Regions from separate parts of the Mesorhizobium sp. M0514 genome, predicted to be linked through region 4. Evidence: predicted binding sites of a transcription regulator. Region 4 holds the regulator's gene; each other region holds the start of a gene.
The links. Region 4 encodes PhoB, which activates phosphate uptake and scavenging genes when phosphate is short. Its sites were predicted from a motif close to TGTCATNNANCTGTCAT; they were not measured.

Region 1 (7,795 bases), on a different contig from region 4:
GCGGCAGCGTCTCTTCCGAGCGGAAATCGTTGAAACCGAAATCGGCATAGACGGCGCCTCTGTTCCAGAACCAGTTGGTGCCCGGATGGATGGCGCGCGCCCGGTAGCCCTCGCTTTTCAGGAAGGTCGCCAGCGACGGCGTCGGCGTGCGCACATATTGCTGGTAGGGGATCGAGCCCGCCGGCAGGAAGGCATTGGAAAAGCCGGTCAGCGCCTCGAATTCGATGTTGGCGGTCATGCCGCCGAATTCCGGCGAAAACATATAGCCGGAACGCAGCGCCCGCACATTGGGGATCGGGTCAGGCGTGATTGTGACGCCGGGCAGCTTGGTCGGATCCCAGAAAGATTCGCTCATCACCACGATGATGTCGGGTTTCTCATCCGGTACCGAGGCCGCCACAGCAGGCCTGTCGATCGCGTCGATCGCCTTGTCGGAATAGCCCGCCGGCGCCGAGACATGCGCCATCGGCACGTTGAGCGCGAAGGCCAGCGCAAACCCGTTGGAGGCGTAGTTCTCCTTCTGGTCCCACATGATCGGGATGATCTGCAGCCGGTCGCGGGTCCACGAGAAGGTGGCGTAGTCCATGATTGAGACGAAGAAGGCGAGCAGCGGCACTGCCAGCGTCAGCCGCGCCAGCCGCCCTTTGCGGCTGAGGATCGGAACCTTGCGGCGCCACAACCGCCAGCCATAGATCAGCAGCGACAGGCCGGCGACGATGCCGACCGCCATGGCGAGCGCCGTCCAGGGCCGCTCGCGCACCAGGAGCGGCATCAGTGCCATGATCTGGCGCGAATAAAGAAAATCGGTTGGGTAGAGCGGATCGCCGAGATAATGCGACTTCTGATGCCCCACAAAGGCCAGCGCCAGCGTCAGCGGCGCCACGATCATCAGGCTCTGGTGACTGCGGCCAAACACGGCGTCCAGTCCCATCAGCACCAATGCAAAGACAATGATGGTGGTCCAGCCCGGCTTGAATGGCTGCAGGAAGAAGTCGACTGTGCCGAAGAAGTCGCCGCGCACGATCCATTCGATGGCGAACACCAGGATGGCGGAGGCAAGCAGCGTGACCAGACCGTAGCGGATGACCGGCCATCTGCGCCCCGGCAGGTAGCCGGTGGACGGATCGTCTTCCAAGAACTGTGGCGCGGGTACGGCCGCGCCCTTCCTGATCCTAGCCACGTCTCTTCCCCCGGCCCAAGCAACGCGTATTTCCACTCGCGCCACCGTTCTGTCATAGAACTGTCATGCAAAAGCTAGCGCCTGTGGCGAAAATAAGAAGAGCCAGCAAACGATTCGTGAGCGGTTTTCATCAGGTGTGATCGGCAAAAAGCCTTTGGGAACAGGGACTCGAGGTCAGCTCCGGTTCAAGCGAGAGCGGAAATGCCGCCTCCGGGCTTGACTTGACGGTCCGCCTTGCGTCACAGGCAGGAAAAATCAGCCGCTGGAGAGCGCCCAAATGGCCGTCGCATTCACCTTTCCGGGACAGGGCAGTCAGGCTGTCGGCATGGGCAAGGACCTCGCCGACGCCTTCCCCGAGGCACGCAGGGTGTTCGAGGAAGTCGATGATGCGTTGGGCGAAAAGCTGTCGAAACTGATCTGGGAAGGCCCGGAAGAGGCGCTGACCCTGACTGCCAATGCCCAGCCGGCGCTGATGGCGGTCTCGCTGGCGGGAATCCGCTCGCTGGAAGCGCGCGGCTTTTCGCTGAAGGACAAGGTTGCCTACGTTGCCGGTCATTCGCTCGGCGAATATTCCGCCCTTGCCGCGGCCGGTTTCGTTTCGGTCGCCGATGCTGCCCGGCTGCTGCGCATCCGCGGCAACGCCATGCAGGCGGCGGTGCCGGCCGGCGAGGGCGCCATGGCGGCGATCATCGGACTGGAACAGCCCGACGTCGAAGCCGCTTGCACCGAGGCCGCAACGGGATCCGGCCAGGTCTGCCAGATCGCCAACGACAATGGCGGCGGCCAGCTGGTGATCTCCGGCGCCAGGGCGGCGGTGGAACTCGCCGCGAAACTGTGCACCGAAAAGGGCGCCAAGCGGGCGCTGATGCTGCAGGTCTCCGCACCCTTCCATTCGGCGCTGATGGCGCCGGCGGCCGATGTCATGCGCGAGGCGCTGGCGGGCGTGACCAAGAATGCACCGGTCGTGCCCGTCGTCTCCAACGTCACTGTAGCCCCGACCCGCGACCCCGACGAGATCGCGCGCCGCCTGGTCGAGCAGATCACCGGCCGCGTGCGCTGGCGCGAAACGGTGGAGTGGTTCGGCGCCAATGGCGTCGCCACGCTCTTTGAGATCGGCGCCGGCAAGGTGCTTTCCGGCCTGGCGCGGCGGATCAGCCGCGACATCACCACATCGGCCGTCGGCACGCCGGCCGAAGTCGAGGCGGCGCTGGCCGCGCTTGCATAATCCACTGGCGATTCAACCTCTCCCGTGGGAAGGGTGTTCTCTTAAGATCAGGAGACGAAAATGTTCGAACTGACCGGCCGCAAGGCGCTCGTCACCGGCGCATCGGGCGGCATTGGCGAGGCGATTGTCCGGGTGCTGCATGCGCAAGGCGCCATTGTCGGCCTGCACGGCACCCGCATCGAGAAACTGGAGACCCTGGCCGGCGAACTCGGCGACCGGGTAAAGCTGTTCCCGGCCAATCTTGCCGACCGTGACGAGGTCAAGGCGCTTGGCCAGAAGGCCGAAGCCGAACTCGAAGGCGTCGACATACTGGTCAACAATGCCGGCATCACCAAGGACGGCCTGTTCGTGCGCATGGCGGACGCGGATTGGGACAGCGTGCTGGAGGTGAACCTCACCGCCGTGTTCCGGCTGACCCGCGAGCTGACCCATCCGATGATGCGCCGCCGCCATGGCCGCATCATCAACATCACCTCGGTGGTGGGCGTCACCGGCAATCCTGGCCAGACCAATTATTGCGCCTCCAAGGCCGGCATGATCGGCTTTTCCAAGTCGCTGGCGCAGGAGATCGCCACCCGCAACATCACTGTCAACTGCGTCGCCCCGGGCTTTATCGAATCGGCCATGACCGACAAGCTCAACGACAAGCAGAAAGACGCGGTAATGGCCGCGATCCCGACGCGCCGCATGGGCACGAGTGTTGAAGTGGCGTCGGCCGTCGCCTATCTCGCCTCCAACGAGGCAGCCTACGTCACCGGCCAGACCATCCATGTCAACGGCGGCATGGCCATGATCTGACGGGATATTGTCGGGTGATAAGAAGACATGGCCGGCTTGTGAAAAGAGACCATTTCGCCTTGGACCTCGGCCATTTTTCGTGTAATGCGGCCCGCAACCCGGCGGTTCGGGCAAAAACCGGTCCGGCATCGTTGCGTTTCCGGCAGGACCATCTTTCAGCTTGATTAGCGGCATTCTGCCCGCTAACGAAGACAGACAAACAAAAGACGAGGATGCCCCAAATGAGTGACACCGCAGAGCGCGTCAAGAAGATCGTCATCGAACATCTTGGCGTCGATGCCGACAAGGTGACCGAGCAGGCGAGCTTCATCGATGATCTGGGCGCGGACAGCCTCGACACGGTCGAACTCGTCATGGCGTTCGAAGAAGAGTTCGGCGTCGAGATTCCGGACGATGCGGCCGAGACCATCCTGACCGTCGGCGATGCCGTGAAGTACATCGACAAGGCTTCGGCCTGACACTATCCGCAGTCATCACCGGGGAGGACCTGCGATGAGGCGTGTCGTCGTCACGGGCCTTGGCCTGGTTTCGCCGTTCGGCATGGGCTTCGAGCACAGCTGGAAGGAACTTCTGACCGGCCGCAGCGCCGCCAAGCGCGTCACCGAGTTCGAAGTGGAAGATCTTGCCTGCAAGATCGCCCACGTCATTCCTCGCGGTGACGGCACCAACGGCACGCTCAATCCCGAAGCCGTGCTCGAGCCCAAGGAACTGCGCAAGATCGGCGACTTCATCCTTTACGGGATTGCGGCCGCCGACGAAGCGCTGAAGGATTCCGGCTGGGAGCCCAGCACCGAAGCCGAGCGCTGCGCCACCGGCGTCATGATCGGCTCCGGCATTGGCGGCCTCGAGGGCATCGCCGAGAACGCTATCATCCTGAAAGAGCGCGGACCGCGCCGTATCAGTCCATTCTTCATTCCCGGCAACATTATCAACCTGGTATCTGGCCAGGTATCGATCCGGCATGGGCTGAAAGGCCCCAACCACGCCGTCGTCACCGCCTGCTCGACCGGCGCGCACGCCATTGGCGATGCCGCCCGGCTGATCATCTTCGGCGATGCCGACGTGATGCTGGCCGGCGGCGCGGAATCGCCGGTGACCAGACTATCGCTTGCCGGCTTCGCTGCTTGCCGGGCACTGTCCACCGACCGCAACGACACGCCTGAGAAGGCCTCGCGTCCCTATGACCGCGACCGTGACGGCTTCGTCATGGGCGAGGGCGCCGGGGTCGTCGTGCTGGAAGAACTCGAACACGCCAAGGCGCGCGGCGCCAAGATCTATGCCGAGGTCACCGGCTACGGCCTGACCGGCGATGCCTATCACATCACCGCACCGGCCGAAGACGGCGACGGCGCCTTCCGCTGCATGACGGCGGCGCTGAACCGGGCCAAGCTGACGCCCGCCGACGTCGACTACATCAACGCGCACGGCACCTCGACCATGGCCGACACGATCGAACTCGGCGCCGTCGAGCGGCTGGTCGGCAACGCCGCCTCGAAAATCTCGATGTCGTCGACCAAGTCGTCGATCGGCCATCTCTTGGGTGCCGCGGGTGCCGCCGAGGCGATCTTTTCGATCCTCGCTATCAGAGACAACATCGCGCCAGCTACCATCAATCTTGACAACCCGGAACGGGAAACCGCGATCGATCTTGTTCCGAACACGCCACGGCATCGCCAGGTCGACGTGGCGCTGTCCAACTCCTTCGGCTTCGGCGGCACCAACGCTTCGCTGGTATTCCAGCGTTATACAGGCTGATTGCGGTATCGACCGGCGCGCCAGCGGTCTGTCGTCAATTTTGCCATATTCAAGCCTACTCTGCCGCTGGGGATTCGTCGCATCGGCCTGAAACCGAAGGCGCTTTTTTAAAAGCACGATGCGTAGGCTTGAAATGTTAGGGCACGCTGTGCGTCCAATCGGGCGCATGGTCGCTCTAAGAGATCAGATGGTAGGGCGCTAATGAACACCAATCCGGGCGGCAGCGGACAATTCGGACAAAACCAGCAGACCGGCCCGATCGTGCCGAAGACCGCGGCCGAAGCTTTGCGCCCGGAAGCCGGCACACCACCACCAAAGCGCTCGCGCGCCTCGCGCAGCCAAGTCGTCGTGTTCATGAACTTCGTCATCTCCGCGGTGATGTTGATGATCCTCGCCGCCGGCGTTTCGCTCTATTTCGGCAAGCAGGCATTCAACGAACCGGGCCCGTCGGTGGCCGGCGACACCTTCCTGGTCAAGCCGAGCACCGGCGTCCAGGATATTGCCGACCAGCTCGAACGGCGTGGGCTGATCAGCGATGCCCGCATCTTCCGCATCGCCGTGCGGGTCTATGGCAATGATTCAGCGCTGAAGGCAGGCGAATACGAGATAAAGCCGCGCGCCTCCATGCGCGACATCATGGAGCTTCTGAAGAGCGGCAAGTCGGTGATGTATTCGCTGACCATTCCCGAGGGCCTGACGGTCGAGCAGGCGCTGCAGCGCATCGCCGAGCAGGATGCGCTGACCGGCGACATGCCGGCCGCCAAGCCGGCTGAGGGCAGCCTCGCCACCGACACGCTGCGCTTTACCCGCGGCGCCACGCGCCAACAGATGGTCGACAAGCTGCTCGCCGACCAGAAGAAGCTGGTCGACGAGGTCTGGCAGCGGCGCGCGCCCGACCTGCCTCTGGCCAATGTCGACGACTTCGTCACCTTGGCCTCGATCGTCGAAAAGGAAACCGGCCGGGGCGACGAGCGCTCGCGCGTTGCCGCCGTCTTCCTCAACCGTCTGGCCAAGGGCATGCGGCTGCAATCCGATCCGACCATCATTTACGGCCTGTTCGGCGGCAAGGGCAAACCCGCCGACCGGCCGATTTATCAATCTGACATCCAGAAACAGACGCCTTACAACACCTATCTGATCAATGGCCTGCCGCCGACGCCGATCGCCAATCCCGGCCGCGCCGCGCTCGAAGCCGTCGCCAACCCGTCGAAGACCGATGATCTCTATTTCGTCGCCGACGGCACCGGCGGCCACGTCTTTGCCACCACGCTTGCCGAGCACAATGAGAACGTTGCCCGCTACCGGGCACTGCAGAAGAAGCAGGCTGAAGACGCCGCCAAGGGCGCCAAGACTCCGGGCCAGACCGATGCGCCGGCGGATGGCGACGACAACGGTGACGCAAGTGGCGATGCCGGCGATACGGGTGCCGCCCAGTAGCAGGCCGGCGCTTTCAGACGGATCGACCTTAAGCGACGCGGACAGAGGCGGACGCGCTGCTGCTTTGAACGAGTAGCGGGGTTCGAAGCGTTTTCGGTCTTGCTCGGGTGCCTCTGAATCTCGATTTCAGCCCTGCGAGATCGAAACGACAGCGGAAATCAACATCTTGCCGGTATTGCGATTCTGACATTCGCGCTGCCCGTGATATCGAACGCATGCGCAATTGTTAGAATCGGACCATCAGGGAGACACGAGCCGCATCATGAATTTGCAGAGCATGACCGGATTTGCACGCACTGTTGCCGAACATGACGGCGCCTCGATCGCCTGGGAGGTCAAGTCGGTCAACGGCAAGAGCGTCGAGGTCAGGTTGCGGCTGCCGCAAGGTTTCGAGCGGCTCGAACCGACTGTGCGGCAGACGCTGCAGAAGCGCTTTTCGCGTGGCAATTTCCAGGCGACGCTGACCGTCGGCCGCGCCGCCGGCCAGCAGGCGCAGCCAGTGGTCAACGAAGCCTTCCTCAGGGATCTGGCGGGCTTGGCCAAGCGGCTGCAGGACCAGTTCGGTGTTGGTCCGGCAACTGCCGACGGTCTGCTTTCCCTGCGCGGCGTGCTCGATATCCCTGAAACCAGCGAAACCGAGGAGGTGCGGGCAGCACTCGACGCGTCAATCCTGTCGGCGCTGGAAACGGCGCTTACAGGCCTCGAGCAGGCACGCCAGAGCGAGGGCGAAGCGCTGCGTTCGCTGCTTTCCGGCCATATCGACGCCATCGAGGCGTTGACGCTTCAAGCCGAGGCCGACCCGTCGCGCGAGCCGGCGGCAATCCGCGAGCGGATCGCCGAACAGGTGCGGCTGCTGATGGATGCGTCGGCCAATCTCGATGCCGGCCGGCTGCACATGGAAGCGGCGTTCCTGGCTACCAAGGCCGATATCCGTGAAGAGATCGACCGGCTGAAGACGCATGTGGCGTCGGGCAGAGCGCTGCTGGCAAATGGCGGCGCTATCGGCCGCAAGCTCGATTTTCTGGCGCAGGAATTCAACCGCGAATCGAATACGCTGTGTTCCAAGTCGAACGCCGCCACTGTCACCGCCATCGGGCTGGAACTGAAGGCGGTGGTCGACCAGTTTCGCGAACAGGTCCAGAATCTGGAGTAAACCCGAATGGGTGGCAAGGAGCCGATGGTTGCCAGGGATCTCGGATCCCGCATTCGCCGCCGCGGGCTGATGCTGGTCCTGTCGTCGCCGTCGGGCGCCGGCAAGTCGACGATCGCGCGCAACCTGCTGGAAAGCGACGGCAGCCTGGAATTATCGGTCTCGGTCACCACCAGGCCACGCCGCGGCTCGGAGATCGAGGGCGTCCACTATCACTTCCGCACCACGCGCGAGTTCGAGCGGCTGCGCG
Region 2 (7,795 bases), on a different contig from region 4:
GGCGGCCCCAAGATCGCGGCCACCGAAGCGCCGGTCGAGCCGGGGCCGGTGAACGAGCAGGCCGAGAAGGATGCGTGAGTAGGGTAGGCAGTAGGGAATAGGGAATAGGGAAGAGGGAATAGGGAAGAGGGAAGAGGGAAGAGGGAATAGGCAGGCGTATCAATCGCGCGGCTTCGTGTTATTCATACTTTCCCTAATTCCCAATCCCTACTACCTCATGTCCCTGACACCCATCGACCTCCTCGACTATGCCGGCGTCGCCGTCTTTGCCGCGACCGGGGCATTGGCGGCTTCGCGCAAGCAGCTCGACATTATCGGCTTCCTGTTTCTGGCCAGCGTCACCGGCATTGGCGGCGGCACGCTTCGCGACGTCATCCTCAACCTGCCCGTCTTTTGGGTCGCCAACTCCGGCTATGTGCTGGTTTGCGCGGCGGTTGCGGTGCTGGTTTTCTTCATCGCTCACCGCGTCGAATCCCGCTGGAAATGGCTGCTCTGGCTCGACGCCATCGGATTGGCGGCCTTTTCCGTAATGGGCGCGGCCAAGGGGCTGGCCATCACCGGCTCGCCGGTCGTCTCCGTTGTTATGGGCGTGTTGACCGCCACATTTGGCGGCATCCTGCGCGATCTGCTGGCCGGCGAGCCATCGGTGCTGCTCAGGCCCGAAATCTACGTCACCGCCGCACTCGCGGGCGCCGGCCTCTACACACTTGGCGATCTCGCCGGCCTGCCGCCGCTCGCCTCGGATGTCGCCGGCTTCGTCGCGGCTTTCCTGGTGCGCGGCGGCGCGCTGAAATTCGGCTGGACCTTTCCGTCCTACAAGAGCCGCCCGGGACGGCGACCGGAGGATATTCCATAGGGAGAGGGATTAGTGAGTAGGAATAGTCAGGAGTCAGGAGTCCCGGCAGCTTCACTACTGCCTACCGCCTACCGCCTACTGCCTACTGCCTCACGCCGCAAAGCGCTGCGCTTCCCCGCCATAATAGTTGACGTAGCGGGCGCCGATTTCCTTGACCGGCATCACCACGAACACATCGACCGTGGAGAACTCACGGTCGATGACGCAGCCGTCACCGATGCGGGCGCCGACGCGCAGATAGCCCTTGACCAGCGGCGGCATGGCCGCGATCGCCGCCTTGGCGTTGACCGCCTCGATCGGCATCAGATCCATCGAGCAATAGCGGCCGGAGACCGCCCGCACATCCCACGCGGAGTTGGTTCGGCAGTGATGGGCAAGGTAGGTGAGCGCCTCGGCATGCGCAGCCGGCACCGTGCCGGGGAACGAGGCACAACCGGTCATCACGCCGATCTCATAGTGGTTGATGTAGGCCCAGATGCCTTGCCACAGCGCCTCGATGGTGCGCTTCGAGCGGTATTCCGGCAGCACGCAGGAGCGGCCGAGCTCAAGGAAGCGCTGGCCGGGATGGCGGGCGATCAGCTTGGTCAGTTCGAACTCGCCTTCGGAATAGAAGCCGCCGGCGGTCGCCGCAATCTCTTGCCGCAGCAGGCGGTAAGTGCCGACGATGCGGCGATGCTCGGGGCCGGAGATCGAGGTGTCAAGCACCAGCAGATGGTCGCACAGCGGGTCGAAGCGGTCGGCGTCGCGCCGGTCCTGCGCCTGGAACAGGTCCTTCCTGGCGCCAAGCTCGTCATAAAACACCCGGTAGCGCACTTCCTGCGCGGCGGCGATCTCGGCCTCATTGCGGGCAAGCCGCACTTCGAGATTGCCGATACGGCCCAGCGGTGCGCCTGTTGCGACGGCATCGGCGTTCCGCGCGGCGAGCAAAGCGCCGCCTGCGCTGGGCCGAGTGTCACATTCCGGCATAACTGTATGCACGAGTGATTCTCCTTCGAGCCATCCCTCTTGGCACGGGGATACGGTGTAGGTGCAACAGGATTGTGACAGTACCGTGATACGGCGCGACGGGCAATACTTCGTCGGCTGGCGAAAACCCTCATTCGGCTACCTACGTGACGCGAGGATTGCGCCAGCGTCGCGTCGCGCTGGGACGATTCACGCGACGCGCTTCTGTCTTTGTTTTGTGCATGTCGTCTTCTCAAAACCGGGGCCACTTTTGAGGGACATGAATTCAGGCGGCCACCTGGCCCTCGACGGCATGGACCAGCGCGTCGGGATCGAGCGGCTTGGTGACAAAGCCGCTGGCGCCATGGGCGAGCACTGTGTGGCGGGTCTTTTCCTGGCTGTCGGCCGAAAGCACCATGATCGGAACCGGCGGCACAGCCATTTCCTCCTCGTGGCGGCGGATGGCGGCGATCGCGTCCAGCCCGTCCATGACCGGCATGTGCAAATCCATCAGCACCACATCGAAGCGATTTTTCAGCCCGGCTTCGGTCACCGCCTCGACCGCGGCCTTGCCATTGCCGACCACTTTCACGCGATGTCCCGCCTTCAAAAGCGTGGCGCGGGCAAGCATGGCGTTGATGTCGTTGTCTTCGGCGATCAGCACCGACAAACCTTGCTGGCGCCCGCCGTGGGCACGAAGCGAGGACGCGCCGGTCTTTTCCGGCTTGGGCGGCGGCAAGGCAGGGACATGACTGGTCAGCAGCACGCGCAGCAGGGTTTCGCCGCGCACCGGCCTCGCCAGGAAGGTGGCGTAGCCGTTGGTGCGGAATTCGCCAAGCATGCCGCGGTCGGTCGGCGCGATCAGCGTGATCGCCTCGCAATCGGCAAAGCCACTCTGGCGCAGGCGCTTGAGCAGTCTGCCGTCGCCGTCCTCCAGGGCCGCGTCGATCAACAGCACATCGCAATGTTCGGCGAAGGGCGTCGCCTGGGAAGCGGTTGCGGCGACGTCGACGGCGCCGCCATGGGCGCGGATGGTGCGGGCGATGGCGTCGGCCTCGACGGCGTTCTTCGACACGATCACGGCGCGCCGGCCGGCCAGGATGTTCTGCCGGTTCTGCGGTGCTTCGGTTGCTCCTGCGGCCGGGATCTCGAAGACGAATTCCGATCCCTCGCCAAGCCGGCTCGACACCGAAATGGCACCGCCCATGGCGGCGACCAGGCGCCTTGATATGGCCAGACCGAGGCCGGCGCCGCCATGGGTGCGGGTCGAGGTGCCGTCGGACTGTTCGAATTCCTCGAAGATGCGCTCCATGTCGTCTTCGTGCAGGCCGGGGCCGGTGTCGGTAACGGTGAAGCAGATGCGGTCGCTGGTATCGGTGCGGGCGCGCGCAATCGAGACCAGCACGCCGCCGGTGTCGGTGAACTTGATCGCATTGCCGATCAGGTTGAGCAGCACCTGCCTGACCCTGCCGGGATCGGCCATGATCATCTGCGGCACGTCGGGCTCGACATGACAGCCGAGGCCGATGTTCTTGGCGAAGGCTTTCGCTGCCATCAGTTCGACGATGTTGTCGGCGATTTCGCGCAGCGATGTCGGCTGCGGCTCCGGGTCGAAACGGCCGGCCTCTATCTTGGAATAGTCGAGCAAATCCTCGATGAGCGCCAAAAGGGCGCTGGCCGAGGTCGAGACAGCGCCGACATAGGTGCGCTGCTCGGGCGACAGATTGGTGTCAGCCAGAAGCTTGGCCATGCCCATGATGCCGTTCATCGGCGTGCGGATCTCATGGCTGACGGTGGCGAGGAAGCGCGACTTGGCCTGGCTGGCATATTCGGCGCGCTCGCGCGCGGTGATCAGCGAGGATTCGGCGCGTTTGCGCGCGGTGATGTCGCGGGCAATCGCCCGGTGCGAGACGGCGCCGCTATCCTTGTCGCGTACCGACAGTTCGATCCATGAGAACCAGCGCGGACCGTTCGGGGTGCGTATGGAGACGTCGGTGGAACTCAGGCATTCATGATCGGAAAAGGCGGCGTCGGGGACGATGCCGACATCAATGCCGTGTTCGGCGAGGGTCCTGCCGGCAAGGTCGCGTTGGTCGGTTCCGACGAGGCTGGCGAAAACCTTGTTGGCGTAGACGATGTGGCCATCGCGGTCGCGGTGGACGACGAGATCGCCGAGCGCATCGATCAGCCCGCGAAAACGCTCCTCGCTCTCCTGCATCTCCCACATACGGTCGGCCAGCGTCTCGATTTCGGCGCGGCTACGGGCCGCGGTTTCGTCGAGCAAGGCCGCCGCGCGGCGGACGGTGCGCCGGCTGCGCAGGTGCATGGCGACGCCGGCAAGGCCTGTCGCCAGCAGGCCGAGGGTGATGAAGATCGGCGCACCGGTGAGGTGGGAGAGGCCCGCCAGCACGACACTGGCGACCACCGTCAGGAACGGCAGGCCCTCGGACGTGGGGCGCGGCAAATCCGGCGCCAGAGGCGGCGGCGCAACACGCTGCCGCTTCACCGTCGCCGGACTCGGCCCGTCGACGCTTTCGGCACGGCTCTTCTCTTTCCTGGCGGACTCCGCGATCATGCGGAAATCCTTGCCAGATAGAGATTATGGAAAAGCGCGGCGGATCGTTCGAATTTTAGCGGTCATGCATTTTTGGCGGTTTTCCGCATCGCATGATCTTTTCCGAAAACCTGATCCCTTCGGGGTCATGCTTCGGGAGCCTCACATATCGACAACCACGCGGCCCCTGATCTTGCCGTCGACGATGTCGTGGGCGGCGGTGATGATGCCGTCGAAGCCGATGGTCGTCGACAGGCCGGCGAGCTTCTTGAGATCAAGATCGCTGCCGATGCGGCGCCAGGCTTCCAGCCGCACAGCCTTTGGCGCCATCACCGAATCGATGCCGAGCAGCGAGACGCCGCGCAGGATGAACGGGGCGACGCTCGACGGCAGATCCATGCCACCGGCCAGGCCGCAGGCGGCGACCGCGCCGCCATAGGCGGTCATCGACAGCACATTGGCCAGCGTGTGGCTGCCGACGGCATCGATGCCGCCGGCCCAGCGCTCCTTGGCCAGCGGCTTGGCCGGCTGGGAGAGTTCCTCGCGCGAAATCACTTCGGCGGCACCGAGGTCGATCAGATAGGAGCTTTCGGCGTTGCGGCCGGTCGAGGCGATGACGTGATAGCCAAGGCTGGACAGGATCGAGACCGCGACCGACCCAACGCCGCCGGCTGCACCCGTCACCACCACCGGGCCGCGATCCGGCAGGATGCCGTGCCGCTCCAGCGCCATGACGCTGAGCATGGCCGTATAGCCGGCGGTGCCGACCGCCATCGCATCGTGGGCGCTGATGCCGTCGGGCAACGGCACCAGCCAGTCGCCGTTGACGCGGGCGCGCCCGGCATAGGCGCCGAAATGCGTCTCGCCGACGCCCCAGCCATTGAGGATGACCTTGTCGCCCTTGCTCCAGTCGGCATGCGATGAGGAGAGGACGGTTCCGGCGAAATCGATGCCCGGCACCAGCGGCCAGCGGCGGATCACTGGCGCTTTCCCAGTGATGGCCAGCCCGTCCTTGTAGTTGACCGTCGTCGCCTCGACGGCGACGGTTACGTCGCCTTCCATCAGATCGGCTTCGCCGAAATCGACGACCTCCACCGACTGTTTCTTTTCGGCGTCGCGCGAAACGAGGATGGCTTTGAAGGTTTCAGGCATCTCTTCTCCTCGGCTTCGCAAAGGCTGGCGGTCGGCGTTGGCTGGCTCTGGCCGAACTGTGCGGCGACCGTCCGGCGAGGTCAATTGGTCAAAAGAGTCGGGCCGTCAGGCTTCTGGGCCTTGCGGCTTGGCCTCGCGCCGCCAGCCTATGAACTCGTCGAAGACGACCAGCGCCGCGCCGACCGAAATGAAGGCATCGGCGAGGTTGAAGACGGCGAAGGACCATACCGGCGTGTGGAACAATATATAGTCGATGACGTGGCCGTAGACGGCGCGGTCGATCAGATTGCCGATCGCACCGCCGATGATCAATGCAAAGCCGATGCGGGCCAGCACATGGCCGGCGGGGGTGCGCGTTGCGAGGTAAAGCACAAAGGCAACGACCACGACCGCGATGACGACCAGGCCGGTGTCGCCGAAGGACGAGAACATCGAGAAGGCGATGCCGGTATTGTAGGTGCGAAACAGCGCCAGGAATGGCACCATGTCGAGCTTTTCCTGGAAGCCGAGGCCGGTCTCGATCAGATGCTTTATCCACTGGTCGAGCGCGATTGCCACCACCACCAGCAGCGCATAGGGAGACCATGATTTCACGATGTGGCGTCCTCGGGGGCAAGTTTCAGCGCGCCGCGCCGGATCTCGAACAGCATGATTCCGGTGGCGACCGCCAAATTGAGTGAATCGGCGCGGCCGGCCTGCGGAATCCGCAGCAGCCGGTCGCAGCTTTCCGCCAGATTGTCGGGCAGGCCCTGCTGCTCATTGCCCATCATCAAGAGCACCGGTCCTCGGGAGAAATCGACCGAGCGGTAGTCGACCGCACCCTTCAGATGGGTGCCGACCACCAGGCCCGAGAAGCTGTTTCGCCAAGCCAGAAATGCTTCCGGCGTCGCCTTGGTCACCGGCACGGCGAAGATCGAGCCCATGGTGGCGCGCACGGTCTCGACAGAAAAAGGATCGGTAGTCTCGCCGACCAGGATGACGCCCTTGGCGCCGACGGCATCGACGGTGCGGATGACGGTGCCGAGATTGCCGGGATCGCGCACCCGGTCGAGCGCCACCCAGACGTCGCCGTCGTGAGCGCGGATGTCTCTTAGCGGCAGCAGTTTTTGCCGGAAGACGCCGACCACCATTTGCGGATTGTCACGGCGGGTGATGGCCACCAGCACTTTTTCGGACACTTCGAGCACGGTGCCGCCGGCGGCAACCGTGCGCGCCGCCACCTTTTCGACCGCCGCATTGCCGCGTCCGGCCTTGGCGAAAACCAGCGTCCTGATCGACCAGCCGAGGTCGAGGGCGTCGATGACCAGCTTCAGCCCTTCGGCCATGAAGGCGTTCTGCTGGTCGCGGAATTTCTTCTGGGCGAGCGCCTTGATGTCCTTGATCAGCGGATTGGCAAGGCTGGTGACTTCCTTGACCTGCCCGGGCGCGCCGATGTGCCGCTCATTCATTCGGGACTCCCGGGCATTCAGGTCTCCGGGGCATTCAGGCCACCCAGCGCGAAAACAGCGATGTCGACAGCGCCCGCCCGGCGGACTGCTCGCGGATGATCAGTTCGCCTGATTCAACCGTGCCGCCCATGCCGGCAAAGGTGTCGCGCATCAAGGCATGGATGGCGAAGAAGGAGGCGCGGATGGAATAGGCGGTCAGCACCACGGTGAGCGGTTTCGGCGTCAGGATCGCGCGGCAAAGATCGGTCAGGCCGGGCAGGTCCTCGAACAATTGCCAGACCTCGCCCTTGGGGCCGCGGCCATAGGCGGGCGGGTCGAACAGGATGATGTCGTAGCGGCTGCCGCGGCGCTCTTCGCGCTCGGCGAATTTCACAGCATCGTCGACGATCCAGCGGATCGGCTTGCTGCCGAGACCGGCCATTTCCTGGTTTTCGCGCGCCCAGCCGACCGCCTTCTTGGAGGCATCGACATGGGTGACCTCGGCGCCGGCACGGGCGGCCACCAGAGACGCGAGCCCGGTATAGCCGAACAGGTTCAGCACCTTGACCGGGCGCTTGGCCGCCACGATCTGGCTGGCCATATGGTCCCAGTGCGAAGCCTGCTCGGGGAAGACGCCGACATGGCGAAACGAGGTGAAGCGGCCGAGATAGTCGATGCCGTCATGCCTCATCGGCCAGGTCTCGCCCAGCGGCACCTTCGGAAAACGCCAGCGGCCGATGCCTTCTTCGTCGGTATCGCCGGTGAAGATGGCGTCGGCTCGGTCCCAGTCCCTGGCGGGCAAGGCCTTTTGCCAGATCGCCTGTCCCTCGGGCCGCACGATGCGGTAGGGGCCGTATTGTT
Region 3 (7,795 bases), on a different contig from region 4:
ATCGAGCGCGCGCGGCGACTTCAGCGCGCCGGACTGAAACAGCGCGGAAATGTCCTGATCGGGAAGAATGCCTGTCTGCCGCAAAAGGCTGGCTCCGCTCCAAGGTCGGTCTCTTTGTGGCAGGTTCTTGCCGCAAAACCGCTGGATATTATTGCGGAACCTGCCTGGTACAAACCTCTTAATGAAGCCGGCAATTGACGCAAGCGCAGGTGAGGTCTAAAGGGTGGTTATCCCGTGGTGATTTGGCCGGTCGGCTTGCAGCCACGTTAAACAAGTCGCTAAAGGACCGTCGGGCCGCAAGGCCATATGGACCGGTTGCGACTTTCGCGGCCGGTTTTTTTGTGTCTGGAACAAAAGCCATGAGCACCAAGAAGCGTAACTGGAAACCTCAGACCGCACTCGTGCACGGGGGAACGCTGCGTTCCCAGTTCGGCGAGACGTCCGAAGCGATGTACCTCACCCAAGGCTATGTCTACGAGACGGCGCAGGCTGCCGAGGCCCGTTTCAAGGGCGAGGAGCCGGGCTTCATCTATTCGCGCTATGCCAACCCTACCGTCGACATGTTCGAAAAGCGCATGTGCGCGCTGGAGGGTGCCGAAGATGCGCGCGCAACGGCGTCCGGCATGGCGGCGGTGACGGCAGCGCTCCTGTGCAGCGCCAAGGCCGGCGACCATATCGTTGCGGCGCGCGCGCTGTTCGGCTCCTGCCGCTGGGTGGTGGAGACGCTGGCGCCGAAATACGGCATCGAGGCAACGCTGGTCGACGGCACCGACATCGCCAACTGGGAAAAGGCGGTGCGGCCGAACACGAAACTGTTCTTCCTGGAAAGCCCGACCAATCCGACGCTGGAAGTGGTCGACATCGCAGCGGTGGCGGCGCTCGCCACCTCGATCGGCGCCAGGCTGATCGTCGACAATGTCTTTGCCACGCCCTTGCAGCAGAAGCCCTTGCAGCTCGGCGCCCATATCGTCGTCTACTCCGCGACCAAGCACATTGACGGCCAGGGACGCTGTCTCGGCGGCATCATCCTGTCGGACAAGAAATGGATCGACGAGAATTTGCACGACTATTTCCGCCACACCGGCCCGAGCCTGTCGCCGTTCAACGCCTGGACGCTGCTCAAGGGCCTGGAGACGCTGCCGGTTCGGGTGCGCCAGCAGACGGAAAGCGCGGCCAAGATCGCGGATTTCCTGGCAGGACGGCCGGAAATCGCCCGCGTCATCTATCCCGGCCGCGCCGACCACCCGCAGGCCGACATCGTCAAGAAGCAGATGACAGGCGGATCGACGCTGATCTGCCTCGACGTCAAGGGCGGCAAGCAGGCGGCCTTCGCCTTGCAGAACGCGCTCGACATCGTGCTGATCTCCAACAATCTCGGCGACGCCAAGAGCCTGATCACCCATCCGGCGACCACCACGCACAAGAACCTCAGCGACGAAGCTCGCGCCGAGCTTGGCATCGGGCCGGGAACGCTCAGGCTGTCGGTCGGTCTTGAGGATACGGACGATCTGCTGGAGGACGTTGCGCAGGCGCTGAAGGCAGCCGGATAGGCCGCGAGGCGTCACGCTCCCGACGAAACCTCTTCCAGTTCGGCCGTCTTGGTGCCGATGGTCATGATGTTGCCGCGCCAGTCGACGGCGCCGCTCAGCCAGCCGCGCGCCCAGATGGCGGGAAGCATCATGTCGCGCACCATCATCGCCGGGACCATGCGCAGCGACAGGTGCCAGCCCTTGGCCGCGGCCAGCGCGCATTCGGGAATGTAGGCCGCCGTCAGCACGGCCAACACCGTGGCCGGCAGGCTGATGCCGGCACTTGCGGCCGCCACCAGCGCCAACGCCAACGGCACGGCGACGCCGGTCAGGATCTCGGGTGCGAAAAACAGCGGGAAAGTGACGCGGCGCAACCGCGCCCAGCGCGCCTGACGCGACCAGATGTCGGCAAGTCGGCGCTGCCCCAGTAGTTGCTCGAAAGGCGAGGCAACGAGATTGACGCGCAGGCCCAGTCCGTTGACCAGCTTGGTTGCAGCAGCATCCTCGGCGATCTCGGCGGCCAGCGCGCGGATACCGCCATTGGTATCGAGCATCGGCTTGTTCCACAGCATGCTCTTGCCCTGGGCAAAGCCGAGGCCAAGCGCCTCGCCGGCATATTGCCAGCGCGCCTGCAGCGTGTTGAGGAACGCGCATTCGACCTCGGCCCAGAAGCCTTCCGGCCGCGAGCCGATCGGCGTCGAGCAGATAAGCCCGGTATTGGTACGCCAGGCCGCCATCAGGTGCTGGACGTAATCCCTAGGCATCAGCACGTTGGAATCCGCCAGAATAACCCAATGATTGCGCGCCGCTTCCCAGCCCTTGACGCAGTTGTTGAGCTTCGGGTTGCTGCTGACGCGGTCGTCGCCGATCAGCAGCCGGGCCGGCACGTTGGGAAACAGGACGATCGCCCTGTTTATCAGTTTGACGACGGGATCGTCGGCGTGAGCGACGCAGAAGATCAGTTCGTAGCGCGGCCAGTCGAGCGAGAAGGCTCGCTGCAGCGTCTCTTGTGTGAACGGCTCCACGCCGCGCGACGGCACGACGATCGAGACCGGTGGCTGCTCGTCGGACGGCGGAGGGATAAGGCGACGCGCTTGCAGTTTCGACGAAGCAAGCAGGATGCTGGCGAGATTGGAATGAAGCAAAGCGGAGGAAGCGAAGGCGGCTGTGAGAGCTAGTTCCATGAGATCTGGTCACTCCGGAAAGGCCGCTCGCGGCTGCTTTGTCAGTCGACAGATGGGCCTTGAGTCGCCGGCAAGGTTTGCGCACACCAACACTGTCATGTGTCACTTAAATGACATTGTTTGTCGGCACCTCCGCTTTGAGGCTGGCAGGACATGCCGTTGTGCGCGTATCAAACCGCATAGCGCGACAAATGTTCCTTGCCGCGCAACCGGAGCAGCCCATGTATCGCGCCGTCACGCGCAACATCGAAGTGCAGGTCAGACCGTTCTACCTGGAGGACCGCTCGGACCCGGCGGAGAACCGTTATGTCTGGGGCTACCAGGTGACGATCGACAACCAGTCCGACGATTTCGTGCAGCTTATGTCGCGTTACTGGCACATCACCGACGGCAGCGGCCGGATCGAGGAAGTGCGCGGCGCCGGCGTGGTCGGCGACCAGCCTGAGCTCAATCCGGGCGACAGCTATCAATACACGTCAGGCTGCCCGCTCTCGACGCCCTCCGGCATCATGGTCGGCCACTACACCATGCGCAACAAAAAGGGCGAGACGTTCGACGTCGCTATTCCCGCGTTTTCGCTGGATCTGCCGGGGACGCGGCGGACGGTGAATTAGGGGTTTTCTCCCCATCTCTATACGGGGAGAAATGCCCGGCAGTGCAATGAGGGGCGACGCCGGACTCATGAGGTTATCTTCCACGCACATGACGTAGGCTATGCGCGGCCATTCACCAAAGTTCGCGCTGCCCCTCATCCGCCCTTCGGGCACCTTCTCCCCGTGAACGGGGAGAAGGAAGAGATGCTACTGAGTTGCAAACTCCGCCGGGTCGAAGTCGTACTGCTTCGAGCAGAACTCGCAGGCGACGTGGATGCCGCCATCTTCGGTGCTGTCCTTGATCTCCTGCGCGGAAAACCCCTCGAGGATGCCGCGTATCTTGTCCCTTGAGCAGGAACATTGGTCGGCAACCGGCACGCCGCCGAAGACGCGCACGCCATGTTCGTGGAACAGCCTGTAGAGCAGCCGCTCGGCGCCGATGGTCGGGTCGATCAGCTCGGTCGGCTCGATGGTGCCGAGCAGCGCCACCAGCTCGCGCCAAGAATTGTCGGCCGGCTCGTTCATCACGTCGCGCGGATCGCCGTCGCCCCCCGAAATGTCGGGCACGCGCATGCGCTCGGGCGACTGCGGCAGGAACTGCGCCAGGATACCGCCGGCGCGCCACTGCTCGCGCGCACCGCCGGGGCCGGGCGTCAGCAGCTTGGCCACCGACAGCCTGAGGTCGGTCGGGATCTGCTCCGACTGGCGGAAATAGGTGCGCGCGGCGTCTTCCAGCGTCTCGCCGTCGAGCTGGACGATGCCCTGATAGCGCTGCGTGTGCGCCCCCTGGTCGATGGTCAGCGCCAAAACGCCGCTGCCCAGCAGCGTCTGCTGCGAGGTCTGGCCTGCGGCCACCAGGGCCTCCAGCCGGTCGGCATCGAAGCGCGCATAGGCGCGCAATGCCGAGGGCGTGGAGAAATCCGCGACCAGCATGTCGACAGGCCCGTCGGTGCGGGTCTGCAGGATGAACTTGCCCTCGAATTTGAGCGAGGTGCCGAGCAGCACCGTCAGCACACAGGCTTCCGCCAGCAGGCGGGCGACCGGCTCGGGATAGTCATGACGGTTGAGGATGGCGTCGAGCATCGGCCCGAGCTGCACGGTGCGGCCGCGCACGTCGAGCGGGCCTACCTCGAAGGGCACGACATGATCGTCGCCGGCATAGCCGAACTCGCCGAGTTTGGGGTGATGTTCAGTCACTTGATGCGTTTCCAACATGACAAAGCTCCAGGGCGCGGCCATGCGGCCCGGAGGGGTGCATGCGTCCAAACGCGCTTGATTTGCGTGATGGGGCGCAAATAGGCATCGCGTCGCCCCGGATCAAGCGCTTGGAGATCAAGCGCCTGGAGATCAAGCGCCCAGACACCAGGCCAAAACCGCCTTCTGGGCGTGGAGCCGGTTCTCGGCTTCGTCGAAGACCACCGAATGCGGACCGTCGATGACCTCGTCGGTGACTTCCTCGCCGCGATGCGCCGGCAGGCAGTGCATGAACAGGGCGTCGGGCTTGGCCCTGGCCATCAGCGCCGCATTGACCTGATAGGGCGAGAAGACATTATGGCCGCGGGCGCGGTGTTCCTGGCCCATAGACACCCAGCAGTCGGTGACGATGCAGTCGGCTTGGTCGACGGCCTCTTCGGGCGAGCGGGTGAAGTGCAGCTTGCCGCCATTGGACTTCGACCAGTCGATGTGCTTTTGCGCCGGCTCGCTGCCTTCCGGCACTGCGACGTTCAGGTTGAAGCGGAACCGCGCCGAAGCTTCGAGCAGCGAATGCAGCACGTTGTTGCCGTCGCCGGTCCAGGCGATGGTCTTGCCGGCAACCGGACCGCGATGCTCCTCGAAGGTCATGATGTCGGCCATCAGCTGACAGGGATGGGTGTCGTCGGTCAGCCCGTTGATGACCGGAATCGTGGCATTCTCGGTCAGCTCGAGCAGCCGCTCATGCGACGTGGTGCGGATCATGATGGCGTCCACATAGCGCGACAGCACCTTGGCGGTGTCGGCAATGGTCTCGGAGCGGCCGAGCTGCATTTCGGTGCCGGTCAGCATGATGGTCTCGCCGCCGAGCTGTCGCATGCCGACGTCGAAGGACACGCGCGTGCGCGTCGACGGCTTGTCGAAGATCATGGCCAGCACCTTGCCTTCGAGCGGTTTGGTCCGTTCGCCGGCCTTGAGGCGCGCCTTGCGCACCACCGCATCGTCCAGCATCAGGCGCAGATCGCCTTCGGAAACGGCGGAAAGATCGGTGAAATGGCGAAGGCTCATCGGGAATGGTTCTCGGGATTACTTCGCGGCGGCCGCGGCGATGGCGTCGGTCAGGCCCTTGGCAGCGGCGCGGATGCGATCGAGCGCTTCGCCGATCTCGGCGTCGGTGACGGTCAGCGGCGGCAGCAGACGAATGACGTTGTCGCCGGCCGGCACCGCCAGCAGATGCTGGTCGCGCAGCGCCATGTTGACCTTGGTGTTTGGCATGGCGCATTTCAGGCCAAGCATCAGGCCGCTGCCCCTGATGCCTTCGATGACATCGGGAAATTCGTCGGCGACCGCCGCCAGGCCCTGCTTCATCAGCAATGCCTTGCGCTGGACGTCTTCGAGGAAGCCGTCTTCCAGCACGACGTCGAGCACAGCGTTGCCGACCGCCATGGCCAGCGGATTGCCGCCGAAAGTGGTGCCATGCACGCCTGCCGTCATGCCGACGACAGCGTCGTCGGTGGCGAGGCACGCGCCCATCGGAAAGCCGCCGCCAATGCCCTTGGCAATCGCCATGATGTCTGGCGTCACGCCGGTCCATTCATGCGCGAACAGCTTTCCGGTGCGACCGATACCGCACTGGACCTCATCGAAGATCAGCAGCAGGCCATGCTGGTCGCAGAGCTGCCGCAGCCGTTTCAAGGATTGCGTCGGCACCGGGCGGATGCCGCCCTCGCCCTGTACCGGTTCGATCAGGATCGCGGCGGTCTCTGGTGTGATCGCCTTCTCGGCGGCGTCGATGTCGTCGAAGCCGACCTGGTCGAAGCCTTCGACCTTGGGGCCGAAGCCTTCGAGATATTTGTACTGGCCGCCGGCGGCGATGGTCGCCAGCGTGCGGCCGTGGAAGGCGCCTTCGAAGGTAATGACCCGGAAGCGCTCGGGATGGCCCTTGACGAACTGGTAGCGCCGCGCCGTCTTGATCGCGCATTCGAGCGCCTCGGCGCCGGAATTGGTGAAGAACACCTTATCGGCGAAGGTGGCGTCAGCCAGCCGCTCGCCGAGCCGGGCCTGCCCCGGGATCTCGTAGAGATTGGAGACGTGCCAGAGCTTGGCCGCCTGTTCGGTCAGCGCCGAGACCAGATGCGGATGGCTGTGGCCCAACGAATTGACCGCGATGCCGCCAGCGAAATCGAGATATCGCTCGCCCTTGTCGGTAACCAGCCAGGTGCCTTCGCCATGGTCGAAGGCCAAAGGGGCGCGGGCAAAGGTCTCGTAAAGCGCCGAACCGCTCATTATATGCGTCTCCGGTACCGGAAAAATCAAAAAAGCCGCCAAAGCGGCGGCCTTTGCGGCTTATCGTGTTTTTCGGCCATGAAGTCAACGAAAACGTCGTGCAGAGGCGCGCGGCAAGCTCCCGACGAGACGCCGGCTCATAAGCGACCGGGCAAGTTGGGGAAAACCTAAAAAACCGATTCGTGTTGCACCTGGGACTCTTGTCACCGAGTCAACACATGAGGTAATTGTAGTCGGGAAATAACTAGATTTCGTGCGGCGGACCTAATCACCTAATATATGTGGTGTCTGCCCCGGCAAAGATTGCCGGGTCGGGAATGGATTCCGGCTGCCGCACACTTAGCAGGAGCGCGGTCTCATGAACTGGACTGACGAGCGGGTCGAACTTCTCAGGAAACTGTGGTCGGAGGGCTTGAGCGCAAGCCAGATCGCCGCACAACTCGGCGGGGTCAGCCGCAACGCGGTCATCGGCAAGGTGCACCGGCTGAAGCTGTCGGGCCGCGGACGCTCGACCGCGACGCCGGCGCGTCAGAAGAAGACAACGCAGGGATCTTCGATCCAGAAATCGGTGCCTCGCGCCGCAACCACGCAGCGCCATGTCACGACGTCGATCGGGGCGAACGCGCTGCAGGCGCAGTTCGACGCCGAGCCAGTGGCGCGCCACTACATCCGCCCGGTCGAAAACGTCGTCGTGCCGATCTCGCGGCATCTGCAGCTCACCGATCTCACCGAGCGCACCTGCAAATGGCCGAATGGCGACCCGCTGTCGGAAGACTTCAACTTCTGCGGCAACGAGGCGGCTGAAACCGGACCTTACTGCAAGTACCACGCAAGGGTGGCGTTCCAGCCGGCTTCAGAGCGGCGCAGGAGCCGGTAGTTAGGAATAGGGATTGGGGACTGGGCAGTAGGGAATGGGGTAGCGCTCGTGAGGCGCTACCTTATTCTGCCTACTGCCTACTGCCTACTGCCTACTGCCTACTGCCTACCATCACAGCCACCCACTCTTTCGAAA
Region 4 (7,795 bases):
TCAAGGACGTCCAGGAAGTCCGCATCGGCTATGACGGCATCGTCTTTGCCACCGACATCAAGGGTCCGGACTGGGCGCTGGTTCCCGCCGACATCTACAAGGCGCTCGCCGCCAAGCTGGTGGTCGACGGCAAGCTGGTCGACAACCCGAACACCAAGTGGAACCAGGTCAATCCGAAGCTGCCCGACTGGGATATCGCCGCCTATATCCCGGGTGAGAAGCACGGCACCCGTGAAGTGTTCGAGACCAAGCTGCTCGACGCCGGCTGCGACAAGGCCGCTTTGAAGGCTGCCGGCATCGCCGACGACAAGGAAATCGGCAAGACCTGCATCGCCATCCGCAAGGACGGCAAGGCTGTCGACATTGACGGCGACTACACCGAGACGCTCGCCCGCATCGACTCCAACAAGACCGGCGTTGGCGTGTTCGGCCTCGCCTTCTACGAGAACAATGCCGACAAGCTGAAGGTCGCTACCGTGGAAGGCATCGTGCCTTCGACGCAGACCATCGCCGATGGCACGTACCCCGTGTCGCGGCCGTTGTTCTTCTACGTCAAGAAGGCGCATCTGGGCGTCGTTCCTGGCCTCAAGGAATATGTCGAGTTCTTCCTTGATGACCAGATGATCGGCCCGGAAAGCCCGCTCGCCCAGTACGGCCTGGTTTCCGCTCCCGACGCCGAACGTCAGGGCCAGCGCGACGCCTTCGCCGCCGGAAAGACAATGTAATCAACGGACGGATCAGGGCGCGGATGAACTCCGCGCCCTGATTTCGCCGCTTGCCGCAACGGCGGCGGCGATCTGAATTTTCCCTGGGGTGGGTTATGTCGTCCTTGCTCGTACTCGCCATAATCATCGTCATAGGCGTGGTCGCTTTTGTGGTCGGCCGCCAGCGCGCCGCGGCGCAGGATACCGGCAAGGTCAAGCCGCATTCGCGCGCGCATTATCATGGCTGGTGGGCCTTTCTGCTCGCGGTCCTGCCTGCCGTCCTTTTGCTCGCCGTCTGGGATATCGGCTCTTCCTTCTATCTCGACCGGCATATCCATGCCGCTTTGCCCGAGCGCACCGCCGACACAAAGGTCGCCAGCGAAGCGCTCGACGCCAGCCTGGTGAAGAGCCTGGCCAAGGGCTTGCGCCGGCTCGATGGCGATACCGCACTTCCCGCTACTTTCGCCGAATTGCAGCCGCTGCTCGCCGCCAAGGGCGTGGCACTGGCCAGCGACACACAGGACTACATGATCCCGATCGCGGTCGAGGCGAACCAGGTCCAGGACCGGCTCGGCCTGTTCGGCGCCGTGCTGACCTTCGCGCTGTCGGTCGCCGGCGCCTTCTATGCGCTGAGGCAGATCGCGCCGCGCGCCAGGGCGCGCAACAATGTCGAGAAGCTGATGCTGTGGGGGCTGCTTGCGGCCTCGACCATCGCCATCCTGACCACGGTCGGCATCGTGCTGTCGATGCTGTTCCAGACGATCACCTTCTTCGAAAGCGTATCACCGATGAGCTTCTTCTTCGGCACGGTGTGGGATCCGCGTTTCGCCGCCGCCGGTTCCGGCGGCAGCCAGGGTCAGTTCGGCCTGATCCCGCTACTCGCCGGCACGCTCTACATCGCCGCCGTCGCGCTTCTGGTCGCAGTGCCGGTAGGGCTGATGTCGGCGGTCTACATGTCCGAATACGCCTCGCGCAGCGTCCGGTCGGTGGTCAAGCCCGCGCTTGAACTGCTGGCCGGCATCCCGACCATCGTCTACGGCATCTTCGCCGTGGTCACGCTCGGACCGTTCCTGCGCGACCTCTCAGCAGCCCTCACCGGCGGCTCTCCCTTCATCCAGGGCCAGAGCATCTTCACCGCCGGCCTGGTGATGGGCGTCATGCTGATCCCGGTCGTGTCCTCTTTGTCCGACGACATCATCACCGCGGTGCCGCGCGCAATGCGTGACGGCTCGCTCGGCCTCGGTGCCACGCGCTCCGAGACGATCAAGCGGGTGATCCTGCCGGCGGCACTGCCCGGCATCGTCGGCGCCATCCTGTTGACGGCGTCGCGCGCCATCGGCGAGACGATGATCGTCGTGCTGGCGGCGGGCGTCGCGGCCAATCTGACGGCCAACCCGTTCGAGGCGATGACGACCATCACCGTCAAGATCGTCAACCAGCTGACCGGCGATCTCGAGTTCAACTCGCCGCAGACGCTGGTCGCCTTCGCGCTCGGCCTGACGCTGTTCGCGCTGACGCTGGTGATGAACATCGTCGCCCTCTACATCGTGCGCAAGTACCGGGAGCAGTACGAATGACCGACATCCCCCTGGACACGATGGCGGGTGCCGTCGCGCGTCCGCGCCGCGACATCGGGCTGAAGGCGCGCTACGCCGCCGAACGCCGGTTCCGCATCTATGGCGTGATTGCGATCTCGGTGGGCCTGGCGTTCCTGGCCATCATGTTGATCACCATCGTCTCGAAAGGCTACACCGCCTTCTGGCAGACGACGGTGACGCTGCCGGTCACCTTCGACGAGAAGGTGATCGATCCCTCCGGCAAGCGCGCGACCGACCCTACCGTGCTGATCAAGGCGAACTATCCCAAGCTCGCCGAAAACGCGCTGGTGGCCAAGCTCGGCATCGATCCGGCCAACAAGCCGATGATGCTGAAGCTCAAGGGCTTCCTGTCGGAAGGCGCCCGCGTCCAGCTGCGCGACATCGTCTCCGCCGATCCGTCGGTGATCGGCACGACGCGTGACGTCGACATCCTGGCCGCCGCCAATCTCGACTCGGCCTTCAAGGGCCAGATCGACCTCGGCGTCGATGAAGCGCGCCGCAAGGTGTCCGACCAGCAGATCGACTGGATGAACAAGCTCAAAGCCGAAGGCGCGATGGCCGAGCATTTCAACACCGGCCTGTTCAGCTATGGCGCCTCCAGCCGGCCCGAGACGTCGGGCATGGGCGTGGCCATCATCGGTTCGTTCTACATGATGGTGATCGTGCTTTTGCTGGCGCTGCCGATCGGCGTCGCCGCCTCGATCTATCTCGAGGAGTTCGCCAAGAAGAACCGCTTTACGGACCTGATCGAAGTCAACATCAACAATCTCGCGGCGGTGCCGTCGATCGTCTTCGGTCTGCTTGGCCTTGCCGTGTTCATCAACTTCCTCGGCATGCCGCGCTCGGCTTCCTTCGTCGGCGGCCTGGTGCTGACTTTGATGACGCTGCCGACCATCATCATCGCGACGCGCGCCGCCCTTGCCGCGGTGCCGCCGTCGATCCGCTCGGCAGCGCTCGGGCTCGGCGCCTCCAAGATGCAGATGGTGTTCCACCACATCCTGCCGCTTGCCGCCCCAGGCATCCTTACCGGCACCATCATCGGCCTGGCGCGTGCGCTCGGCGAGACAGCACCGCTGCTCTTGATCGGCATGGTCGCTTTCGTCGCCGATTATCCGACGACGCCTTTCGATCCGGCGACCGCGCTGCCGGTGCAGATCTACATGTGGGCAAACGAGGCTGAGCGCGCTTTTGTCGAGCGCATGTCCGGCGCCATCATCATCCTGCTCGTCTTCCTCATGGCCATGAACATCACCGCGATCGTGCTTCGGCGCCGGTTCGAGCGGCGCTGGTAGAAAAAAGGCAATTTGGTATGAACATCATGACCGAACAGTCCCTTGAGAATGCAGTGGGCGACAAAATGAACGCCAAGTCGAACGAAGTCATCAAGATGCGCGGCGACAAGGTCGGCGTCTTCTACGGCGAGAAGCAGGCGTTGTTCGACGTCAATCTCGACGTCCGCCAGAACCAGGTGACGGCGCTGATCGGCCCGTCCGGCTGCGGCAAGTCGACCTTCCTGCGCTGCCTCAACCGCATGAACGACACCATCGATTCGGCGCGGGTGACCGGCAAGATCACGCTCGATGAAGACGACATCTACGACAAGAACATCGATGTCGTCGAACTGCGCGCCCGCGTCGGCATGGTGTTCCAGAAACCCAACCCGTTCCCGAAGTCGATCTACGAGAACGTCGCCTACGGCCCGCGCATCCATGGGCTGGCCAAGCGCAAGTCCGACATGGACCAGATCGTCGAGCAGAGCCTGAAGAAGGCTGCGATCTGGAACGAGGTCAAGGACCGCCTGCAGGAGCCCGGCACCGGCCTGTCCGGCGGCCAGCAGCAGCGCCTGTGCATCGCGCGCGCCATCGCCGTGTCGCCGGAGGTGATCCTGATGGACGAGCCCTGCTCGGCGCTCGATCCGATCGCCACCGCCCGTGTCGAGGAGCTGATCGACGAACTGCGCCAGAACTACACGATCGTCATCGTCACCCACTCGATGCAGCAGGCGGCGCGCGTGTCGCAGCGTACAGCGATGTTCCATCTCGGCTATCTCGTCGAGGAGGGCGCCACCGACAAGATGTTCACCAACCCCGACGACAAGCGCACCCAGGACTACATTACCGGCCGCTTCGGCTGAGCCGTCCGGCGGGTGAATTTTCAGGCACGAGGACCAAGATCATGGGTGAACATACCGTCGCCTCCTTCGATGAAGAGCTCGGGCAGATCAGCAAGCTGATCCGCGACATGGGCGATCTGGCAGGCTCGATGGTCAGCGGCTCGACCAGGGCGCTGCTCAATTCGGACAATGCGCTGGCACAGCGTGTCGTTTCCGACGACGCCATCATGGATGCGCGCCAGCGCGAACTGGACGACCGCGCCATCACGCTGATCGCCAAGCGCCAGCCGATGGCCAACGATCTGCGCGCCGTGGTCGGCTCGATCCGCATGGCCGGCGACCTCGAGCGCATCGGCGATCTCGCCAAGAACATCGCCAAACGCGTCGGCACCGTGGGCTTGAGCGTCACGCCGCGCGACCTCTCGCACTCCATCGATGCCATGGCGCAGCTGGTGCTGATCCAGGTGCAAGGCGTCGTCGAGGAATATGCCGCCACCGATGCGGCAGCTCTTGCAAAACTCAGGAATGACGACGAGCGCATCGACGTCAAATACACGTCCGTGTTTCGTGAGCTCTTGACCTACATGATGGAAGACCCTCGCAACATCACCGCCTGCACGCATCTCTTGTTCTGCGCCAAGAATCTTGAGCGCATCGGCGATCATGTCACCAACATCGCCGAAAATGCGTATTATGTGCTGACCGGCCAGCAATTGCCCGCCAATCGTCCGAAGCAGGACGAGACGGCGATGGCCACGCCGGCCTGATGAGGGTGAACTGCCTATGATCGCGCCACGCATCATGGTCGTGGAGGACGAGGAGCCGCTAGGCGTGCTCCTCCGCTACAACCTCGAATCCGAAGGCTATCACGTCGAGGTGGTGACACGCGGCGACGAGGCCGAGATCCGCCTGCAGGAAAACGTGCCCGATCTCCTGGTGCTCGACTGGATGGTGCCCGCTGTTTCCGGCATCGAGCTCTGCCGGCGGCTTAGAGTGCGGCCCGAAACCGAGCGGCTGCCGATCATCATGCTGACCGCGCGCGGTGAGGAAAGCGATCGCGTGCGCGGCCTGTCCACCGGTGCCGACGACTATCTGGTCAAGCCATTCTCGACGCCGGAGTTCATGGCGCGCGTGAAAGCGCTGCTGCGCCGCGCCAAGCCGGAAGTGCTGTCGAGCGTGCTCAAGGTCGGCGACATCGTGCTCGATCGAGAATCGCACCGGGTCTACCGCAAGAAGAGCGAGATCAGGCTCGGACCGACCGAGTTCCGGCTGCTCGAATTCATGATGCGCCATCCCGGCCGCGTGTTCTCGCGCAGCCAACTGCTCGACAATGTCTGGGGCGAGACGATCTATATAGACGAGCGAACCGTCGACGTGCATGTCGGGCGGCTGCGCAAGGCCGTCAACAACGGCCGCATGCCGGATGTCATCCGTACCATTCGCGGCGCCGGCTACGCGATCAGGGAAGACTAGGATCCTGCGCGTCGCGCCGTTGCCGGCCATTCACGCGACATGCTTGCCGGATTTGGGCTGAATACCCGGCGCAAAAATCTCCTGATCGACGAAGCCGAGCGCGCGCATGGCACAGCCTTCGCGGATCAGCGGCAGCTCGTTGGGCTCGGTGTCGAAGGAGATCGACTTCGAGTGCTGGCCGCCGGCGGTCTGGGCGATCGCTTCGCGCAATGCCGGTTCGATCAGGTCGAACGCGGCGGCGCTGACGCCGACCATGGCGACGGGTGCCGGATCGATCAGCGCAAACAGGCTGCCGAGGCCGAAGCCGAGCGCCTCGCCGGCCTTGCGATAGGCTTCGCGCTCCGGGCCGTCGGTTTCGCGGGCGCGCGCGGCGAGTGCGCGCATATCAGCGTCGCCGATATCGACCGGCTCGGCATCCTCGCCCATCATTTTGGCGCTGCGCCAGATGGCGTAGTTTCCGGCATAGGCCTCGACGCAGCCGCGCCGCCCGCAGCGGCAGAGCGCGCCGCCCGGACGGTGGATCATGTGGCCGAACTCGCCGCCCGAGGAATGGGTGCCGGTGAACAGTTCGCCTTTCAGCACCAGTCCCATGCCGATGCCGTGCGACAAGAGGATCGCGATGAAATTGTCGCGGTAGCGCTCGGGCTGGCGCCATTGCAGGGCCACCGCCATCATATTGCAGTCGTTCTCCATGGTGGCCGGAATGCCGAATTCCGCTTCCAACATGTCGGCGAAGGCAATGTCGGTCAGTGGCGTGATCGGCGACCACAGCATGGCGCGCGCCTGCGAATCGGTGATGCCCTGGATGCCCATGGCAATGCGGGCGATGCTCTGGACATCGAGGTCGGGATCCTCAAGCCGCCGCCGGACGATTGCTACGCATTCGCCAATCAGCTCGTCGCGCGGCTTGGTCAGCGTGTCCAGCCGGCGCTGTTCCTCGGCGACGACGTGGCCGGCATAGTCGATGACGGTGACGGACAGGAAATTGAGCGACAGCACGACGGTCATCACCGCCGCCGCTTCCGGGTTGAGACCAAGGCCCACCTGCGGCCGGCCGCGTTTCAGTGCGCCGGTCTCGCCAGGTTTGCCTTCAATCAGGATGCCTTCTTGAATCAGATCAGACGAGATTGCCGATATGGTCGAGTGGCTGAGGCCGGTGGTCGCCGCAATCTCGGTCCGCGACGGCTGGCCGGCCCGGCGCACGGCTGAAATCACCATCGCACGGTTGCGACGGCGCAGATCGTCGTGGCGGATTCCAACCGACATTTGTTTCCTCCCGGCCTCCTCGCGCCTCATGATAGTGAAGGCGTTCGACGGCACCAGCCAAATATTGGCAGACGCCGGCAGCCCTGTCATTGTTTATTGCGGACCTCGAAAAAATTCGGCAAGGCCATCAGAATCCATCAGAATCGATGTTGACAGCGCCTTATCATTGAACCAGTATTTTTTCGAGGCTCGAAAAAATAGGGCCTCTGTGTGCCGGCCCTCGGGCCAGTTTTGTCGCGCCGCACGCGGCGCAGGGAGGATTATGATGAACAGATTTGCAGCCGCCATGCTGGCGGGTGTCGCCATGTCGCTGGCGCTGGTGTCGGTCGCGCAGGCGAAGGACAAGGTCATCGGCGTGTCGTGGTCGAACTTCCAGGAAGAGCGCTGGAAGACCGACGAGGCGGCGATGAAAACGGCGATCGAGGCTGCCGGCGACAAGTACATTTCCGCCGACGCGCAGTCCAATCCCGGCAAGCAGCTGACCGACGTCGAAAGCCTGATCTCGCAGGGCGCCAACTCGCTGATCATCCTGGCGCAGGACGCCTCGGCCATCGGCCCGGCGGTGCAGAAGGCGCTGGACGAAGGCATTCCGGTCGTCGGCTATGACCGCCTGATCGAGAACAAGGACGTCTTCTACCTGA

Region 1: NKI61_RS17585 (LTA synthase family protein) is a predicted target of PhoB. The motif match lies at 1,231-1,247, and genes of this name have one in related genera.
Region 2: olsB (l-ornithine N(alpha)-acyltransferase) is a predicted target of PhoB. The motif match lies at 1,886-1,902, and genes of this name have one in related genera.
Region 3: NKI61_RS00280 (ceramide glucosyltransferase) is a predicted target of PhoB. The motif match lies at 2,813-2,829, and genes of this name have one in related genera.

Annotation. Positions count from the first base shown of each region.
Region 1 is NZ_JAMYQZ010000039.1:34,574-42,368, reverse strand. It holds gene NKI61_RS17585 (LTA synthase family protein) at 1-1,180, opposite strand, end outside; gene fabD (ACP S-malonyltransferase) at 1,458-2,405, shown strand; gene fabG (3-oxoacyl-[acyl-carrier-protein] reductase) at 2,466-3,203, shown strand; gene NKI61_RS17570 (acyl carrier protein) at 3,425-3,661, shown strand; gene fabF (beta-ketoacyl-ACP synthase II) at 3,696-4,958, shown strand; gene mltG (endolytic transglycosylase MltG) at 5,160-6,395, shown strand; gene NKI61_RS17555 (YicC/YloC family endoribonuclease) at 6,658-7,548, shown strand; gene gmk (guanylate kinase) at 7,555-7,795, shown strand, end outside.
Region 2 is NZ_JAMYQZ010000027.1:36,652-44,446, forward strand. It holds gene grpE (nucleotide exchange factor GrpE) at 1-78, shown strand, start outside; gene NKI61_RS13660 (trimeric intracellular cation channel family protein) at 224-856, shown strand; gene olsB (l-ornithine N(alpha)-acyltransferase) at 947-1,822, opposite strand; gene NKI61_RS13670 (response regulator) at 2,088-4,376, opposite strand; gene acuI (acrylyl-CoA reductase (NADPH)) at 4,518-5,507, opposite strand; gene lspA (signal peptidase II) at 5,613-6,101, opposite strand; gene NKI61_RS13685 (TrmH family RNA methyltransferase) at 6,098-6,955, opposite strand; gene NKI61_RS13690 (RsmD family RNA methyltransferase) at 6,990-7,795, opposite strand, start outside.
Region 3 is NZ_JAMYQZ010000001.1:55,813-63,607, forward strand. It holds gene NKI61_RS00270 (2'-deoxycytidine 5'-triphosphate deaminase) at 1-84, opposite strand, end outside; SAM riboswitch at 225-302, shown strand; gene NKI61_RS00275 (O-succinylhomoserine sulfhydrylase) at 360-1,550, shown strand; gene NKI61_RS00280 (ceramide glucosyltransferase) at 1,562-2,713, opposite strand; gene apaG (Co2+/Mg2+ efflux facilitator ApaG/CorD) at 2,935-3,327, shown strand; gene NKI61_RS00290 (Hsp33 family molecular chaperone) at 3,514-4,545, opposite strand; gene argF (ornithine carbamoyltransferase) at 4,654-5,565, opposite strand; gene NKI61_RS00300 (aspartate aminotransferase family protein) at 5,584-6,783, opposite strand; gene NKI61_RS00305 (GcrA family cell cycle regulator) at 7,142-7,660, shown strand; gene NKI61_RS00310 (magnesium and cobalt transport protein CorA) at 7,772-7,795, opposite strand, start outside.
Region 4 is NZ_JAMYQZ010000076.1:687-8,481, reverse strand. It holds gene NKI61_RS25040 (substrate-binding domain-containing protein) at 1-725, shown strand, start outside; gene pstC (phosphate ABC transporter permease subunit PstC) at 821-2,281, shown strand; gene pstA (phosphate ABC transporter permease PstA) at 2,278-3,594, shown strand; gene pstB (phosphate ABC transporter ATP-binding protein PstB) at 3,612-4,436, shown strand; gene phoU (phosphate signaling complex protein PhoU) at 4,478-5,182, shown strand; gene phoB (phosphate regulon transcriptional regulator PhoB) at 5,199-5,888, shown strand; gene NKI61_RS25010 (ROK family protein) at 5,919-7,154, opposite strand; gene xylF (D-xylose ABC transporter substrate-binding protein) at 7,420-7,795, shown strand, end outside.